Regions from separate parts of the Sphingobacterium bambusae genome, predicted to be linked through region 2. Evidence: riboswitches for the same ligand, from Rfam matches in the RefSeq annotation. Region 2 holds a riboswitch; the other holds the start of a gene.
What was found. Region 2 has a riboswitch for S-adenosylmethionine ahead of SCB77_RS04115 (5-oxoprolinase). Riboswitches for the same ligand answer to the same signal wherever they lie in the genome.

Region 1 (3,834 bases), 1.7 Mb from region 2:
GCACGCTTCATAAGCGCCGACCATTTAATATGCGTATTGCACAAGACACAGGGATTGGGTGTTCTACCAGCGATGTATTCATCAACGAAGTTGTCGATCACATAATCACCAAACTCGTCACGAATATCCAAAATATAATGAGGGAAGCCATACCCCACCGCGAGTGCGCGAGCATCATTGATACTATCCAAACTACAGCAGCCCGTCTCTTTTGACGAACCTCCCGCAGACGCATAATCCCAAGTCTTCATCGTAATACCGATAACGTCATAGCCCTGCTCGTGCAACATGACGGCCGCTACGGAACTGTCAACTCCACCACTCATTGCGACCAAAACTCTACCTTTTTTACTCATAATAATTTTGTGAAGTGCAAAGATAGCTTATTTAGCCTTCTACAGTGTTTATTTGATGTAATTTTATCTCAATCAAAATCAATCAGTTGATTCGAGCCCCGAAAATAATTACAGCAAAAGTTTTAGAATTCAAAAAAAGAACCTAGATTTGCAACGCAATGGAAGAAAAATACGTTGCAAAAAGGTGCCATAGCTCAGTTGGTAGAGCAAAGGACTGAAAATCCTTGTGTCGCTGGTTCGAATCCAGCTGGCACCACCCACAATCTGAATGTAACAGATTTAAAACAAAAACTTAGCGGTGCCATAGCTCAGTTGGTAGAGCAAAGGACTGAAAATCCTTGTGTCGCTGGTTCGAATCCAGCTGGCACCACCCACAATCTGAAAGTAACAGATTCAAAATAAAAACTTGACGGTGCCATAGCTCAGTTGGTAGAGCAAAGGACTGAAAATCCTTGTGTCGCTGGTTCGAATCCAGCTGGCACCACAAAAGCCTCTTCTTACGAAGGGGCTTTTCCTTTTAACGCCTTTTTCCATCCTACTTCCATCTTTCAAAAAAATAATTTGCATTATCTGCAAAAAGGACTATATTTGCTGCTGTACTTCAATTGTGGTACACTAATCAACACCTTCCATTGGCTAGGTCTTGATTTATAAAGAAGTGGCGAGAGACTGGCTCGATGACCCACTGGCAACCTTCAGCAGGTGTTGAAAAGGTGCCAATTCCTGTCCAAGGAAATATCTTCTTGGAGCATATAAATGAAATAAGACAATGATAGCACAACATTCAATTTTATTATTTACATCTGTAGTATATCCATTAAGCGCTATTTCTTGTTGCTTTGGCTGTGCCACACGAATGCGCTAGTCGTTCTTGAAAAACGGCAATGGGCGACGCACATGCCCATCCGTCGATATTTCATCTTTGCGAACGACCACCTCTCTCCCCGAAGTGTGCATAACAACATTGTTTAATCATTAATTCCGCATATTATGTCAATAAATAAATCCCATAAATTCGAAACCCTACAGGTTCACGCTGGCCAGGAGGTAGACCCTACAACAGGCGCTCGCGCCTTGCCGATCTACCAAACATCGTCCTATGTATTCAACAATGCTGAGCATGGTGCCAATCTGTTTGCGTTAAAAGAGTTTGGCAATATCTATACGCGCATCATGAACCCCACCACCGACGCGTTTGAAAAGCGCATTGCCGCATTGGAAGGCGGCGTTGCCGCATTGGCTGTGGCATCCGGACAAGCTGCTCAGTTTATCGCGCTGACCAACATCTTGGAGAGTGGAGAAAATTTTGTTGCAGGAGCCAATCTATATGGAGGCACCTACAACCAATTTAAGGTATCTTTCAAGCGCCTAGGCATCGAGGCACGCTTTGCGGCGGATAGCGAAGCCGAAAACATAGAAAAACTAATCGACGACAAAACCAAGGCTATTTACCTAGAAACTATCGGTAATCCCAGCTACAGCATTCCCGATTTCGACAAAATATCTGCCTTGGCAAAAAAATATGATCTACCCCTGATTGTGGACAACACATTTGGCGCTGGAGGTTATCTTTTTAAACCCTTGGAACATGGGGCGCACATTGTTGTCGAGTCGGCCACAAAATGGATCGGCGGACATGGAACTAGTATTGGCGGCGTAATTATCGATGGCGGAAATTACAATTGGAGCAACGGCAAGTTCAAACAGTTTTCCGAACCTTCCGAAGGCTACCACGGCTTGGTATTTTCCGATGTATTTGGCCCCAACGGCCCTTTCGGAAACATACAATTTATCATCCGTGCACGGGTGGAAGGCCTACGCGACTTCGGGCCTGCACTCTCCCCTTTCAACTCCTTTCTCTTAGTACAAGGATTGGAGACCCTTTCTTTGCGCGTGCAACGCCATGTGGACAATGCCTATGAAATAGCGCAATGGCTAGAGGCACATCCGCAGGTTGAAAAGGTAAGTTATCCTGGACTAAAGAATCATCCTTATCATGAGGCTGCCCAAAAGTACCTTAAGAATGGCTATGGATCGGTGCTTTCGTTTACCATAAAAGGTGGAGCAGAAAAAGCCAATGAATTTATCGACGCTTTGGATCTGATCAGCCACTTGGCCAACGTAGGCGATGCGAAGACACTTATCATTCACCCTGCAGCAACGACGCACCAGCAACTATCAGACGAGGAGCAGCGCAGCGCCGGTGTGTATCCAGGCCAACTCCGTTTATCCGTAGGCATCGAGCATGTAGACGATATCAAAGACGATCTACAGGCAGCGTTTGAAAAAATTCAATAAAATAGAACCTAAAGCATATTAAAATAAAGTAGATACAACAAAACAAGATGAGAGAGAAATTAATAATAGGCATGTTTGGCTTCGGTGTCGTGGGACAGGGTCTATATGATATTATAAAAACAAAAAAGTTAAATTTAGAAATTAAGAAATTCGTTATAAAAAATGCGGATAAGAAAAGAACCTTGCCTGCAGAACTATTCAGCACCGATCCTGAAGCCATATTGGCCGATCCAGAGATAAACACCGTGGTGGAGCTGATTGACGATGCCGATGCGGCCTATACCTTTACCAAAAGAGCGTTGACCTCTGGAAAAAATGTGGTATCGGCCAATAAAAAAATGATTGCCTCGCATCTTGAAGAGTTGGCAGAGATACAACAGCAACATGGCACCTCCCTGCTTTACGAAGGAGCCGTTTGTGGTAGTATCCCTATTATCCGTAACTTGGAAGAATACTACGATAACGAGCTGTTGCATTCCGTGAGTGGGATCTTCAATGGTTCATCCAACTACATTTTATCGAAGATATTCAATGAGGGGCAGAGCTATGATGTTGCATTGAAAAAGGCACAAGACCTCGGCTTCGCAGAAACAGACCCTACGCTTGATGTTGGCGGTTACGATCCGAAGTATAAGCTCGCCATTGTGGCCTCCCACGCTTACGGCATTTACGTCGATCCGGAAAGCATCCTCAATTTGGGCATCGATAAGTTAGCGGATCAAGATATTCGCTTTGCCAAGGAAAAGGGATTCAAGATTAAGCTGTTGCCGTTGGCCAAGGAGATAAACAATGACGAGGTAGTGCTGTATGTATTGCCGAAATTCGTTCGCCCAGATAACATTCTGTACAACGTAGAAAACGAAAACAACGGCGTCTTGGTCAAAGCGGCCTTTGCCGACGAACAATTTTTCTATGGCAAAGGTGCCGGCGGACACCCGACCGGTTCTGCCGTCCTATCTGACATTACCGCCCTGCGCTATGGCTATCGCTACGAATATAAAAAACATCTCGAAGCAGGTCAAATACAATACAGCAGCAACTACGAGCTGACCGTCTATTTACGGTATGCAGACGATAACGTGCTAAATAGCTTAAAATTCGAATCCATTAGCGAGCGTTTCTATGGCCAAGATTTCAAATACGTGATCGGAAAGATCAACCTAAAAGAAATCATCGCAAA
Region 2 (3,834 bases):
TTACGATCAGCTTTGAACAGTTCGTTCAATTTATCGGCTACTTTTTTGGTGATGTAGTTATTGATTTTCTTCACATTGCTATCTGCCTGCAAGAACGAACGAGAAACGTTCAACGGAATGTCCGGCGAGTCGATAACCCCTTGTAACAACATCAAAAACTCTGGGACAATATCCTTCACTTCATCTGTGATGAACACTTGACGGGAGTACAACTGTATTTTGTTGCGTTGGATCTCCATCTCGTTTTTCACTTTCGGGAAGTACAAAATACCAGTCAAATTGAATGGATAATCCACGTTCAAATGAATCCAGAACAAAGGTTCATCCATGGAATTTGGATACAGCTCGCGGTAGAATGCTAGATAATCCTCATCTTTTAGATCTGCCGGCGCTTTTGTCCATGCAGGGTTTGTGTTGTTAATGATGTTATCAACGTCGATGGATGTATATTTTGGCTTTCCTTCTTCATCCTCACCATCGGCTTGCGATTCGGTTTTGGTGCCGAAACGAACCGGAACAGGTAAAAAGCGTGCATACTTATTCAGGATATCACCTAAGCGACTTCTATTCAAGAACTCGATCGACTCTTCGTTCACATGTAGAATAATATCCGTACCGCGATCGGTGCGGCTACCTTCCGAAATTTCGTAAGATGTACTGCCATCGCAAGTCCAATGTGCTGGCTCTGCTCCTTCTTGGTAAGAAAGGGATTCGATTTCTACGCGGTCGGCCACCATGAACGCCGAGTAGAAGCCCAATCCAAAGCGACCGATGATCTCATTGGCATCATTTGCTTCCTTGAATTTCTCCATGAATTCGGTCGCGCCAGAAAAAGCGATCTGGTTGATATATTTTTTAATCTCGTCCGCGGTCATCCCGATACCGCGATCAGAGATCGTGATCGTCTTCGCCGCTTCGTCAAATTTAACGTCGACCGTCAAATCGCCAAGCTCGCCCTGAAACTGGCCCAAAGACGACAAACGTTTAATTTTTTGAGACGCATCCACTGCATTGGACACCAACTCCCGTAAAAAGATCTCGTTATCCGAATAGAGGAACTTTTTGATCACCGGAAAGATGTTCTCGGTGTGAATCGAAATACTACCTTTTTCTTGCATATACTATTATGTTTTTATCTACTTTATGCTAATGGCATCAACAAGGAATATTCCAAAAGGAGATTTGCAGACAGGATGACAGTTTGCTGACGTTAGAAAAACAAAAAACTGACGAGTTTACATTTTTTAATAAAATAGTTGCAGAAAACAAAAAAGACTACTAAATTTGTAGAGTATTCAGAATTGCCTAGGCAATACCAACCGAGTGTCGTCACCACGGTGGTAAAATAATACGGGTAAAGAGCCAAAATTAATGTGTTTAACGCTTGTTTTTACACCCACAAATTTCTGGATACAATTTATGGTTAAACTTTTAATTTTAAATTGTATGTCAACAGTCCTTCATTTATCCTCCCATCTGCAGGAGCAATTTAGCAACTACAGTATTCCGGAGCTGATTACCATCAACAATGACATCGTCGAAAGTGACGGTTGGGGCGCTTCGCGATCGACCTTCCGCAATGCGATTCTCAAAGCCTTGGCGAAAAAAGGCATTGATCTATCGCCTATCATCTCCAAAGAAGATGGCTTTAGCAGCATTCAAATTGTCAAGGTTCGCCTAGAGAACAATACCCTCATTCCACTACATCGGTAACGACAGCTTATTTTCCGTCATTCAGCAACTATTGGCTGGGATTAGATAGCGCTAGCAGCGCGAATGTGCCCAGCCAATGGCTACCCATATAATCGTCGTTGGATATATTCTTAAGGGAAAACTCGATATGCTGATTGGCCAACGGAACCAAAGTGGCTTGCAATTCGGGAATCACGCGTCCAATGCCATACAGGCAATTGGCACGACTAAAGTTCAAGCCGTCAAGGTGCACCAATTTGCCGTCGGTACGATCGCTCACGATACCAGGTTGTAGCAGGTCTACTTGCTTTTCGAATAGCACCGGCATAAAATTGAGTAGCCAAGTTTTATATTCGTCTTTAGCGAGAACCTTGCTCATCAGGTACGCTTCTTCCAAGCAAGGAGAAAGAAAATCAGAACCGCTGGGCTCGTAGGCTAGATCACAATTCTTATCGTTTTCGAAGAGGCGCAGGCTATTTGTTTTTATCGCATTCAGCAAATCATGATCCCCCATCGCTTCCGCATACTCGTACATGAGCGTCAAACTGAAGGCTGTATTTTCGTGTTGACCGGTGCGTATAGGGTATACAAGTTTCGTTAGATAAGCCTGCGTGCGTTTAGACAACAAGTCGGCCAAAGGCTGCAATACGGAGGCCCATTGTTTAGCATCCGGATCTTCCCATGAAAGCAATTCCTGCTGTAGCTTCATTAGCCAAGCCCAGCCATAGGTGCGCTCAAAGCTAAGGTTGTTCTTATCGTTGAAGAAAGCAAGTTCTACAGATAGGTTCTCTTTAGTGATGTGCGCTTTCAACTGCTGTCGAACGGTTCCAGCTGCATCAAGCTCTGGGTACATCTTTAGCAAACGAACAATGGACCAATAACCGTGTACCGACGAATGCCAGTCAAAGCAGCCGTAAAAAATGGGGCGTAGTACTTTTGGTGTTTTCAAATCTGCGGCACTCCCCAATACCTCGCCCATTTTATTGGGATATTCCACCGTTAAGCAATGGGTAGGAAGTGCAAATATTACTTTGGCATTTTCTTCTGTCAGCACCAGCTTCTCGGGGACTTTGGTCGACGTTTCCTTGTTTTTATCCGATTGTTCACAAGAAACAGCAAAAACAAACATCAATAAACCATAAAAAAAACATACTGTTCGTTGTCGAAACATAAAATTTGCGCGTAAGGTTCTAAATTACTTGGGATAAAGTTAAAAATTACGTGCATTTAATCGTAGAATTCCGATCAAAAAATTATCAGCAGATCATATTTACAGATTTCTAATGTTCACAAAAAATTAATTAGTCGCATTCCTCAATAAAACTTACCTTTGCCCTCTCATTCACACACTACATGAACAAATCACTAATCGCCTTAGCCCTCGGTGGATTAGCCATCGGTATGACAGAATTTACCATGATGGGTATCCTCCCCGACATCGCCAAAGATTTAAATATAGATATTCCTACTGCCAGTAACTTAATAGCCTTATACGCATTGGGAGTCGTGGTAGGTGCACCTACTTTGGTCGCATTTACGTCCAAATACTCGCCACAGCGCGTGCTACTCTTCTTGATGCTGCTCTTTTTTGTCTTCAATGGTATCTTTGCCATTGCACCAAATAAGATCCTGCTGTTAACCTCTCGTTTTATTGCGGGCCTACCACATGGCGCATTTTTCGGCGTCGGATCGGTTGTAGCAGCACGATTAGCCAAACCGGGAAAAGAAGCGCAAGCCATATCCATGATGTTTACCGGCATGACCATAGCTAATCTTGCCGGAGTACCCTTAGGCACCTATGTAGGTCATCACTATTCATGGCGCATTACCTATGGCGTCATCAGCCTTTTGGGCTTGGTAACCTTTTTGGCCATCTACTTTTGGATGCCAAAGATTGAGGCGAATAAAGATGGTAACATCATGAAACAGATCGGGTATTTTGGACGTTGGGACGCCTGGTTAATGGTTGCCGTTATCGCTATAGGAACCGGAGGCCTTTTTGCGTGGATCTCCTACATTGCGCCACTCGTCACCTTTGTTTCCAAACTAGATGCTGATCGTGTGCCGATTATTATGGTACTCATAGGCTTAGGGATGTTTTTCGGTAATATCATCGGCGGAAAGCTCTCCGACACCATATCG

Region 1: another riboswitch for S-adenosylmethionine. It lies ahead of SCB77_RS20260 (O-acetylhomoserine aminocarboxypropyltransferase/cysteine synthase family protein); the one in region 2 lies ahead of SCB77_RS04115 (5-oxoprolinase).

The regions. Positions count from the first base shown of each region.
Region 1 covers NZ_CP138332.1:4,887,709-4,891,542, reverse strand. The annotation lists gene mnmA (tRNA 2-thiouridine(34) synthase MnmA) at 1-356, opposite strand, end outside; tRNA gene SCB77_RS20275 (tRNA-Phe) at 540-612, shown strand; tRNA gene SCB77_RS20270 (tRNA-Phe) at 654-726, shown strand; tRNA gene SCB77_RS20265 (tRNA-Phe) at 768-840, shown strand; SAM riboswitch class I at 1,002-1,115, shown strand; gene SCB77_RS20260 (O-acetylhomoserine aminocarboxypropyltransferase/cysteine synthase family protein) at 1,347-2,654, shown strand; gene SCB77_RS20255 (homoserine dehydrogenase) at 2,702-3,834, shown strand, end outside.
Region 2 covers NZ_CP138332.1:983,419-987,252, forward strand. The annotation lists gene htpG (molecular chaperone HtpG) at 1-1,118, opposite strand, end outside; SAM-I-IV-variant riboswitch at 1,287-1,381, shown strand; gene SCB77_RS04115 (5-oxoprolinase) at 1,447-1,713, shown strand; gene SCB77_RS04120 (DUF2891 domain-containing protein) at 1,742-2,821, opposite strand; gene SCB77_RS04125 (MFS transporter) at 3,046-3,834, shown strand, end outside.